Linked DNA regions of Larkinella insperata. The protein of the gene in region 2 interacts with the protein of the main gene of each other region in a pairwise test. Links are inferred from orthologs where the notes say so. Each region holds a gene or a part of one and is shown on either strand. Other genes may lie near its edges.

What was found. The genes of interacting proteins can lie anywhere in the genome.
Region 1: the proteins of eno (region 2) and rpe interact in binary tests that used the Escherichia coli proteins (3 or more experiments, as listed by UniProt). The link is inferred for Larkinella insperata from one-to-one orthologs.

Annotation. Positions count from the first base shown.
Region 1 is NZ_CP110973.1:5,488,631-5,493,993, forward strand. What follows is about bases 732-3,584. They hold rpe (ribulose-phosphate 3-epimerase), read left to right. Parts: upstream 732-1,732; coding sequence 1,733-2,437; downstream 2,438-3,584. Other genes in these bases: ligA (NAD-dependent DNA ligase LigA), read right to left, coding at 732-1,563; OQ371_RS22130 (alpha-amylase family glycosyl hydrolase), read left to right, coding at 2,468-3,584. In the rest of the region: more of ligA, read right to left, coding at 1-731; more of OQ371_RS22130, read left to right, coding at 3,585-3,883; OQ371_RS22135 (OmpA family protein), read left to right, coding at 3,994-5,363. UniProt on the Escherichia coli protein: Catalyzes the reversible epimerization of D-ribulose 5-phosphate to D-xylulose 5-phosphate.
Region 2 is NZ_CP110973.1:2,168,221-2,174,113, forward strand. Bases 1,297-4,169 are described here. They hold eno (phosphopyruvate hydratase), read left to right. Parts: upstream 1,297-2,030; coding sequence 2,031-3,308; downstream 3,309-4,169. Other genes in these bases: OQ371_RS08845 (hybrid sensor histidine kinase/response regulator transcription factor), read right to left, coding at 1,297-1,676; OQ371_RS08855 (FtsB family cell division protein), read left to right, coding at 3,374-3,685; OQ371_RS08860 (low molecular weight protein-tyrosine-phosphatase), read left to right, coding at 3,726-4,169. Outside these bases: more of OQ371_RS08845, read right to left, coding at 1-1,296; more of OQ371_RS08860, read left to right, coding at 4,170-4,253; OQ371_RS08865 (UTP--glucose-1-phosphate uridylyltransferase), read left to right, coding at 4,417-5,367; OQ371_RS08870 (UTP--glucose-1-phosphate uridylyltransferase), read left to right, coding at 5,371-5,893. UniProt on the Escherichia coli protein: Catalyzes the reversible conversion of 2-phosphoglycerate (2-PG) into phosphoenolpyruvate (PEP). It is essential for the degradation of carbohydrates via glycolysis.

The sequences.
Region 1 (5,363 bases), 3.3 Mb from region 2 along the record:
TTGCGCCTTGGACCGCTCAATGGCCGTCAGGATGTTGTCGACCGATTTCTGCCGCAGGCTGACCACCCGCGTTTTTCCGGTTTCAGACGGTCCGCCGTTGCGGTCATTGTAGGCTTTTTCCAGCCCCAGGAGTTGCTCGGCCTTCAGGTCGTATAAATCCGCCGGACTACGCACCAGCCCCCGATCAATCAGCAACTCAATTTTGCCTTCGCCCAGGCTCTCAATGTTCATCGCCCGGCGCTGGATGAAATGCTCAAACCGGGCCTGTTGCTGCGGTGGACAGCCTTTTTCGTTGGGGCAGTAAAAATGCGCTTCCCCTTCTTTGCGGATCAAGGGCGTCTGGCAGGCCGGGCAAACCGTGGGGTAAACAATGGGTTCGACGGCATCGGTACGCTGGGTCAGATCAACGCCGGTAATCTTCGGAATGATTTCCCCCCCTTTTTCAATGAAAACCGTATCGTGCAACATCACCCCCAGCCGCTGAATTTCGTTGGCATTGTGCAGCGATGCCCGCTTCACCACCGTTCCCGCCAGCAACACGGGCTTGAGGTTGGCTACGGGCGTTACGGCGCCGGTGCGCCCCACCTGGTAGGAAACGCTGTTGAGCGTTGTACTGGCCGCTAAAGCCTTGTATTTGAAGGCAATCGCCCAGCGCGGACTTTTGGCCGTGTAGCCCAGTTCGCGCTGCTGGTCGTAGCGGTTGATTTTGATCACAATACCGTCGGTCGCCAGCGGCAATTCATACCGCCGGGTTTCCCACTCGTTGATGAAGGCAAACACTTCCTGCATGGTGGCGCATTTCCGCCAGGTTGGTGACACGTTAAAGCCCCAGTTTTTCATGGCGATCAGGCTTTCTTCGTGCGTCTGAAACACTTCCGGTTCCGACAGAAACGAGTAGAGATAACAATCCAGCCGTCGTTTGGCCACCGCGGCCGAATCCTGCTGTTTGAACGTGCCGGAAGCCGCGTTGCGCGGATTGGCCAGCAGCGGTTCGCCAATGTCTTCGCGCTCTTTGTTAATCCGTTCAAATTCGGCCAGCGGCAGAAAACCCTCCCCGCGCACCTCAAACAAGGCCGGCACGCCCGGATCGGTCACTTTCAGCGGCAGCGTCCGGATGGTTCGCACGTTGAACGTAATATCGTCACCCCGGACGCCATCGCCCCGGGTTGCTCCCTGCACCAGCACCCCGTTTTCGTAGGTCATGCTAAGGGCCACCCCGTCGAACTTTAGCTCACAGACGTATTCGTAAGGCGCATCGTGAAGGCCCCGGCGCACCCGGTTGTCGAACTCCGTCAGTTCCGCTTCCGAGTAGGTGTTGCCCAGCGACATCATCGGAAACCGGTGGTAAACCGTTGCAAATTCCTTACTGATCGTGCCCCCAACGCGGTGCGTGGGCGAATCGGGCCGGCTGAATTCCGGGTATTGCTTTTCCAGAGCCGCAAGTTCTTCCAGCAGTTTGTCGAAGGTAAAATCATCCACCTCCGAAATACTGTTTTGGTAGTATTGGTAGTTATAATAGTTCAGCCGATCCGTCAGCTCGGCAATTCTTTCCTGTGGATTCATGTATTTTAAAACTGGACGTATGCTGTCTTTGTCGGGCTAAATTAGAAGACATTCCAGACAATTCCTTTACTAAGTTGGCCATGATTACCGAATTGTTCGGACAAAAACCCTTAATTTTGGTGCCAACTTTGCCAAGGCAGACCCAAACGTTAACTGATAAATCTGTTTCATGACGCCACCCCTGATTGCGCCATCCATTCTGGCGGCTGATTTTGCCAACCTGCAACGCGATGTTGAATTGCTGAACCGTTCGGAGGCCGATTGGATTCACGTGGATATCATGGACGGCGTTTTCGTTCCCAATATTTCGTTTGGTATTCCGGTCTGCGAAGCCATCAATCGCCACGCCACCAAACCCCTAGACGTTCACCTGATGATTGTTCAGCCGGAACGGTACATCGATGCGTTTGCCAAAGCGGGGGCGGCCCATCCCGATCGGCCCGGCACCATTACCGTTCACCTGGAAGCCAGTACGCACCTGCACCGTACCCTGACGCAAATTCGGGAAACGGGTTGCAAAGCGGGCGTGGCGCTGAACCCGCACTCCCCGGTGGAGCTGCTGGCCGACGTGCTGGACAACCTCGACCTGATCCTGATCATGTCGGTCAATCCGGGCTTTGGCGGTCAATCCTTTATTCCGCAGACGTTGCAGAAGATCCGGAAGCTGCGCAAGCTGCTAGCCGGGGTCAGCCAGCCGCCCATCATTGAAGTGGATGGGGGCGTGGGAACCGATAATGTGGCGGCTTTGGTGGAGGCCGGGGCGGATGCGCTGGTTGCCGGGAGCTCGGTTTTCCGGGCCACCGACCCTACGGAGGCCATTCGTGCGTTAAAGTATTTTACCCCCACGGCCCGGCAGGAGGCCCGGCTGGCCTAAACTAATTTCATTCGAGCTTAACATCTTGGCATGCAAACGAAAATAGTTTACAGTTTACTGGCAGGAACGCTGCTGTTTTTTTCCGTTCTCTCCTGCAAACAAACCCCCACCAACGGGAATGAACCGACCCAAACCAACGATTCCACGGTAGCTACCCACCGCCTTCCGAGTCCCGAATGGACCCGCAACGCAACCATTTACGAAGTCAACGTGCGGCAGTTTTCCGAAGAAGGAACCTTCAAAGCCGTTGAACAGCAACTGACCCGTTTACGGGAAATGGGCGTCGATATTCTCTGGCTCATGCCCATTCACCCCATCAGCAAAGAAAACTTGCAGGGGACCGCTGGCAATCCCTATGCGGTGGAAGATTACAAAGCCGTCAATCCGGAGTACGGCACGATGGCCGATTTTAAAGCGTTTGTCAAACAGGCTCACGACCTTGGTATGCACGTTATTCTCGACTGGGTGCCCAACCATACCGGCCGCAGCCATTCCTGGGTAAAACAGCACCCCGACTGGTATACCAAAATCAACGGAAAACTGAGCGCCCCCATCGACGACCAGGGCCGGGTGACCAACCGCCCCGATGTGGTGGACCTGAACTACCAGAACCCCGAACTGCGGGCCGCCATGATCGACGCCATGCAATTCTGGATTCGCGAATGCGACGTTGACGGCTACCGGTGCGAGGTAGCCGGTTTTGTGCCCGATGACTTCTGGGCTGAACTGCGGCCGAAGCTGGACCGCATCAAACCCGTTTTTATGCTGGCCGAGTGGGAAGATAAGCCCGAGCACTTTAAAGAGTGTTTCAATATGAACTACGGCTGGAGCGCCTTCCAGCTCATGCAGCAAATTGCCAAAGGCAAGCGTCCGGCTACCGCCCTCGATTCGCTGCTGGCCCACAACAAGCAACGCTTTCCGCCCTGGTATTACCAGATGCATTTTACGCAGAACCACGATGAGAATGCCTGGACCGGTACCGGGTCGGAACTATTCGGCAACGGAATTGATGCCTTTACGGTGCTGGCCTTTACCTTCGACGGGATGCCGCTGGTTTACAACGGGATGGAGTCTAACCTGAGCAAACGGCTGAAATTCTACGAAAAAGACCCGATCTACTGGGGCAACTACGCCAAGGCGGAGTTTTACAAAACCCTGCTGACGCTCAAACACCGCAACCGGGCGCTCTGGAATGGTCAGGCCGGGGGGGAACTCATGAAAATTCCAACCGAAAAGGACGACAAAGTGTATGCGTTTTACCGCAAACAGGATAACGACCAGATCGTGGTGATTGTCAACTTAAGCCCGACTCCTCAGACCATCCGGCTCAACGGCGACGGCTTTGAAGGCGTTTTTACCGAAGTTTTCAGCCGCGAACCCGCCGAACTACGAAATTCTTTAACGTTTGCGCTTAAACCCTGGGAATACAAAGTATATACGAATTAATTGGAATGCTGAGTTATGAATGATGCGTCAGGAATGATAAATTACGTATAAAATGAACGGCTCCCTTCATCGTTCCTTATTCATAATTCATCATTAGCAAACTTGTTTACATGATTCGGGGTGTTTTAATCGTGTTGGGATGGGCTCTTTTCTTTTCGCCGAAGGCTACGGGGCAAACCGTCCAGTGGGCCAGTTCGGTGGTGGGATTTTCCTCCGACGGGCGCGGTGAAGCCTACACCCAGCAGTACCGATCCAGCCAGATTCTGGGCAAACCCAACCGACTGCCCCGGGTGGGCGACAACCCCTGCGCCTGGGCTCCCCTCTACCCCGACGGTCCGAACGACGAATGGATTACGGTTCGCTTCAGAGAAGCCATTCCCATCCGGCAGATCGCCATTTTTCAGAGCGGAAACCCGGGTGCCATTACCCAGGTGCTGGTCATCGACGGTTCGGGAACGGAGAACCTGGTTTACAAAAATACCGGCGCTGGCTCGGAAGCGGGCCAGACGCCCCTGCTGCGGGTTGCGCTCAACGAACAATCGCTGGTGGCCAATACCGTTAAAGTTGTCATGCGGCCCAGCCTGGTCAAAGGCCCTAACCAGATCGACGCCATCGGGATTTCCGACACGGCTGAACCCATCAACGTCACCATCAACGTTTCGAAAGACGCGCCCAAAGACCTGGTGAAGGAAAGCCTGGGGCCGCAGATCAACTCCCGGGGCCAGGAAGTGGCGCCGGTGATTGCGCCGGACGGCAAAACGTTGTATTTCACCCGGGGTCAACACGAGAGCAATACCGGCGACCCGCGCAGCCAGGACGTCTGGTATTCCATCCTTCAACCCAACGGCGAGTGGGGCCGAGCCGTCAACATTGGCCCGCCCATCAACACCACCGCCGACAACGCCGTCAGCGGCATGTCGCCGGACGGCCGGACGCTCTACCTGATTAACGTGTACAAACCTGACGGTACGGTAACGTACGGTTTATCCAAATCGACGCTCGGTAAAAACGGCTGGTCGTTCCCGACGGAGGTGGTCATCAGTAACAACCACAACCTGCACAAAAACGCCTACACCGAATACGCCATCGTGCCCGACGGCAAAACCATTGTCCTCTCGGTTCAGCGCCGGAACTCGATTGGCAACAAGGACCTGTACGTGTCGTTTTTGCAACCCGACCAGACCTGGAGCGAACCGATCAGCATGGGTCCGGTGCTGAACACGGCCGAGTACGAAGGCGCACCGTTTGTGGCTTCCGACTCCCGAACCCTGTATTTTACCTCCGCCGGCCGGCCCGAATACGGCAACGGTGACATTTTTGTGAGTCGGCGGCTGGACGATACCTGGACCAACTGGTCGGAACCCGAAAACCTGGGGCCGAACATCAATACGCCGGAATGGGACGGGTATTTCACGATTCCGGCCACGGGCGATTACGCCTACCTCAGTTCCATCCAGAATTCAATGGGCGGGGAAGATAT
Region 2 (5,893 bases):
AGTCGTACCCAGACGCTGCCCCCGTTGGGCGTATACTTCAAGGCGTTGGAAACAAGGTTGGAGCAGATTTTGCCCCATTTGTCGTCATCAAACAGAACTTGTTCCGGTATTAATAGGGGTTCAAAATGCAACCGGATCTCTTTCGCTTCCGCCGTCAGTTGAAAGGAATTGACCAAATCATCCAGAAAAGCAGCTAGATTCCCCGGCAATTCGCGGACTTTCAGATGACCCGCATCCAGCTTCGACAAGTCCAGTAACTGATTGATCAACTGCAACAATCGGCGGGCGTTGCGGTTGACCATCGTCAGCGTATTCTGCAACGGAGTTTTGTCCAACGTTGCGGAAGGGTTGCTAAGCGTCTGGAGCCACTGTTCAACGGGCGAAATAATCAGCGTGAGCGGTGTTCGCAATTCGTGGGTAATGTTCGAGAAAAAGTGGGTTTTCATTTCCTCCATTTCCTTGCGCTGCTCGGCGTCCTGTCGTTGCAAAATGGTTTGCTCAATGGTTTGATTGGCCGTTTGTAGTTCAACCGTCAATGCTTCGGTTTTGCGGAATGAAGTATAAAACCGAATGGCCAGCAGCAAAGACTGGCAGATCGTAAAAATGAACAGGGAGCTTGACAGTAAAAAAAAGCTGTGAATTACGTGCGACTGATGGAGGATGTCGTTGAGAACGCAAAACGTCAGCAAGGCCATATCGCAGAGGAGAATCAGGCCACCTTCTTTTTTCAGTTGTGCCGCCCGGACGGCGATCCACAGAAAAAAACCGCATTCCAAAACCGCCAGCGGACTGATCAGAGTAGCCCAGGCCGCGTACGTGGTAGCCGGGGTGGATACCACCAACGCCAGAAAGGTCAGGTTGATAACAATAATGATTCGCCGGACAACGGGCGATACCAGCGTTGGAAACAACGTGTGCAGATACAGCGTCAGGCTAATGATTCCAATCGGAAAAGTGCTATACAAGGCTTTGAAAGCCAGCGCCCAGTCAACGTCGGGAAAGAAAAGAAAGAATACCGTCTCGGCCGTAAAAAGTTCGCGCAAGGCAATCGTCAGACAAAGAATTCCGAACAACAATGGAGCCTTGTCTCTGGGCCGAAGCGCGTACAGCAGAAGGTGATAAAGGCCAATGATGAGAAGGGCGCCAATGACGGAAGACGAAAACAGCAGACTTTTCTCGCGGTCCTGCGTTATAACGGAGGGGTTACCAAATTGTAAAGGTTTCCGCAGTCCGCCGTAGGCGAAATGGTAATTGGCTACGTGGATCAGAATAAAGGCTTCTTGATCCGGAATTAGAAAGGAAACCACTTTTGATTCGGTCCAGGGTTTCGTTGCTGGGCCGGGTGCCAATTGCCCCGATAGAGCCACCAGTTGGTTGTTAACATACAGCTTGTAGGCCGTTCGGATTGGAGGGATTCGCAGCGACCAGATTTGGTTGGATTCCGGAAGCCGTATCCGAAGGCCGTACGTACAGTGACCTAACTCCCGCGGATAAAGGGGGTGGTTGCCGGTGTAAGTGCGCCAGGTGCCGGGGACGGTAAAATAGGTTGGGCTTTTGACGAGACTGACCGGGTCGGTAAACTGATTCCAGCGAAAAAACCATTGTCCGGTAAGGGCCACCGCCTTGTCGGAGTGATAGGCGTAAGAGGACAGGTCGAGGAGGCCCTTCTGCGCCACGTTTTGATCAGATTGCTGGGCGGAACAAACTGTAGGCCATGCCCCTAAACCAAACGCACTCAGGCAAAAAAGAAGGATGTCTTGAAACCGTACTAAACGTCGCATAGCCCAGGTTCTGCTAAGGCCCAAAGCCGGGTCGAGTGTCCAAAACGTCCTTGGGTAATAATTCCGTAATAACGAATTGCTTAATTGAAAGGGCGTTCCCTACAAACCGAAAAAATCGCTTACTTTGCAGGGCCAAAATTGTGCTACGGCGTAAGATTCAATGAAGATAGCATAAAAATCCGTATCGGAACGTTTTCTACTCCTTTGTTTCTTTTTGTACATAAGTATTAACCAACTTTTTCTGACACAATGAGTATTATTCAGTCCATTCATGCCAGACAGATTCTGGATTCGAGAGGCAACCCAACCGTGGAAGTCGATGTTCGTACCGAAAACGGGTTTCTGGGCCGGGCGGCCGTTCCGTCAGGGGCCTCAACCGGCTCACACGAAGCCGTCGAATTGCGCGACGATGATCCGAAACGGTATGTGGGCAAGGGCGTATTGAAGGCCGTTCAGAACGTCAATGAACTGATTTTTCCGGAATTGGTTGGGTCATCCGTGTTTGATCAGACCCTGATTGACCGGATTATGATTGAACTGGATGGTACTTCCAATAAAGGAAAGCTGGGTGCCAACGCCATTCTGGGTGTATCGATGGCCATTGCCAAAGCCGCTGCGCAGGAAGCCGGTCTGCCGTTGTACCGGTACATCGGTGGCGTCAACGCCAACACTCTGCCGGTTCCGATGATGAACATCCTGAACGGAGGTAGCCACGCTGACAACTCCATCGACTTCCAGGAATTCATGGTTATGCCGGTTGGCGCACCGACGTTCTCAGAAGCGCTGCGCTGGGGAACGGAAGTGTTCCACTCGCTGAAAAAAGTTCTGAAAGGCAAAGGCATGTCCACCAACGTGGGTGATGAAGGTGGCTTTGCCCCGAACATCCCGTCGAACGAAGAAGCCATCCAGATCATTCTGCAAGCCATCGAGAAAGCGGGATACCGGCCCGGTCAGGATATTTACATTGCCATGGATGCCGCTGCGTCGGAGTTCTACGAGGCAGAGTCAGGAGTATACCACTTCAAAAAATCGACGGGTGACAAGTTGAGCTCGTCCGAAATGGCAAACTACTGGAAAGAATGGGTTGAGAAATATCCGATTATTTCCATCGAAGACGGTATGGCCGAAGACGACTGGAACGGCTGGAAACAACAGACCGAACTGATTGGCAAGAAAACCCAGCTGGTGGGCGACGACCTGTTCGTAACGAACGTAACCCGTTTGCAGCAGGGCATCGACCAGGGAATTGCCAACGCCGTTCTGGTGAAGGTAAACCAGATCGGTTCGCTGACGGAAACCATCAACACCGTTAACCTAGCGAAACGCAATTCATACAAAAACATCATGTCGCACCGCTCCGGCGAAACCGAAGACGCGACCATTGCCGACCTGGCCGTTGCGTTGAATACCGGTCAGATCAAAACGGGTTCCGCTTCCCGTTCGGATCGGATGGCGAAATACAACCAGTTGCTGCGAATCGAGGAGGAACTCGGTGATACCGCTTACTTCCCCGGCATCAACATGTAATTTGATTACCCCCAACCGGTCTGCGGTTGGGGGTTTTCTGATTTAAGCCTAATCCATCAGCAAAGATGTTCAACAAAATCCTCCGAATCGCCAAGAATTTCTATGTAGCCACCGGCTTGGGTTTGTTCATCTGGATGGCGTTTTTTGACACCAACGACATTATTTCGCAATTCAAGAACAGTATGAAATTGCGGGATCTGGAAGCCGATCGGGTGTACTATGACGAGAAAATCGCGGAAGTGGAAGAGCAGCGTAAGTCATTGCTGGGCAATACCCGCTTGCAGGAGAAGTACGCCCGCGAAAACTACTTCATGAAAAAGCCCAATGAAGACGTTTACGTGTTGGTCGATGAGAAAAACGAATTGTTAGAAAAATAATGATGAACTGTTCATCGATTCCTGTTCCCACTTCATCATTATGATTAACGTCCTCTTTGTTTGTTTGGGTAACATTTGCCGATCCCCGCTGGCGGAGGGAGTCTTTAAACACTTCATTAAAGAGCGGGGTCTGGAGGCATCGATCCAGTGCGACTCCGCCGGTACATCTTCCTACCACATCGGTGATCTGCCCGACCGCCGAACCCGCGAAAATGCCCTCGAACACGGTATTAAGCTGACCCACCGTGCCCGCCGGCTGGCCGGGGAAGACCTCTCGACGTTTGATTACCTGGTGGCTATGGACGAATCAAATTACGAAGCCATTCAGTATTTTAGCCATCGCAGTACCGGCCTTTACAGCGAAGACAATACCGTTCTGCTGCGGGAATTCGATCCGTTGCCGGATAACAGCTCGGGCGGTTTGAACGTACCGGACCCGTATTACGAAGACGCTGCGGTTTTTGAACAGGTCTACCAGATCGTTCACCGAAGCTGCGAAAACTTGCTCAACTACCTGATTGAACAGCACCAGCTACAGCCGCAGCCCGATCCGCAAATCCGTGAATAAACCGGTTTTATGCCGTATTTCACAGAGAGCAGGCATTTGGACGGACAAGCGCATGGCTTGTAAAAGATATTTCCTCGTCCGAAAAATTGGCTTGGATTGACATAATTTGGTAAGTGATTTGCTGAAACTATACAACGATTAAGCCTGAAACGATTCCGATTATATGATGCGAATTAAAAAAGCCGTCATCACGGCGGCTGCCCGGGGTGAACGGTTGTATCCGGTTGCCGATACCATTCAGAAAGCCATGCTGCCGGTAATCGATACCGATGGCCTGCACAAACCCGTTATCCAGATTATTGCTGAAGAGGCATTCAGCAGCGGCATTGAAGAGTTGTGCGTGGTTTGCGCGCCCGGCGACGGTGACCGGTATCTCAAAGCCTTTGCTTCCCTGCGGGATAATCTCTTTCATTCCTTCAAAGGAGTTGACTGGGCCAAAAAGGAAGCCGAAAAAATCGATCACCTGATCAGCCGGATTCAGTTTGCCGAACAGAAAGAACCGCTGGGTTACGGTCATGCCGTGTATTGCGCCCGGGAATTCGTCAATAACGAGCCGTTTCTGCTGCTTCTGGGCGACTACCTCTACGTCTCCAACCTGTCTCAGAAAAGTTGCGTAGCCCAGTTGATGGAGCTGGCTTCTCAGGAAAATTGTTCGGTTTCGGCCGTCAATCCCACCATCGAACACCAGATCGGGCGCTACGGAACGCTCACCGGCAAGCAGCTTTCCAACCAGTCGGGCGTTTACCAGATTGAAAAAATCATTGAAAAACCGTCGCTGAGCGTGGCCGAACTTGAACTGCAGACGCCCGGATTGCGGGCCGGTTACTACCTCTGCTTTTTCGGGATGCACGTCTTTACCCCCGCGGTTTTCGATATTTTGAAAAAATACATCGATCAGGACGGCGGTAATATTTTACTGACCCCCGCACTCCAGGAACTGGCCGAAACCGAAACTTACCTGGCGCTGGAAGTGAAGGGAAATCGCTACGATTTAAGCCGGAAACACGGTCTGTTGCGGGCGCAGATTGCCTTGGGGCTGGCCGGTGAAGCCCACGGCGAAATCTTGTCAACGATGGTCGAATTACTGGCCGAAGCAAACAGCCGAACTGTCTGATCCATGAATGTTTTTATAGAAACCATTACCTCGACAGATCCCGCCAAACGCGACCGCTCTTTTTACGAGATCAGCGCGCGGGTTTCGGCGAAAGAATTGCTGGAACTGCTGCGGGAGCTGGACGAATTTCGGAAGACAACCCCCAACTTATACGACAAGGTTCGCGCTATTCTCTTCCTGTACGCGGGTTTTCGGTTCTTCCTGATGGAAGCAGCCGCAACACCATCGACCGGAAAAATACCGTATGCGGGTTTTGAGGATTTGCTGGCCCGCCGGTTTGAACAGTCGATTGCTACGCTCTGGCAGGAAATCGACAAACAAGGACCGAATGCGGCTTTGTTTAGCGGCCTGGCCGAAAGCTACCACCATTTGTCGTTCCAGATTCTGGCCGGTCAGGTGCGTAAAAGCGTGCGGTCCAGCAAAGGAAACCAGTGGATGTTTCGGGTCGGGCACCGCGAGGAACACCCGATTCGGATTCACTCCGCTTTGCTGAAACGTCCGGACGGCTCGCTTTTCTACCCCGTTC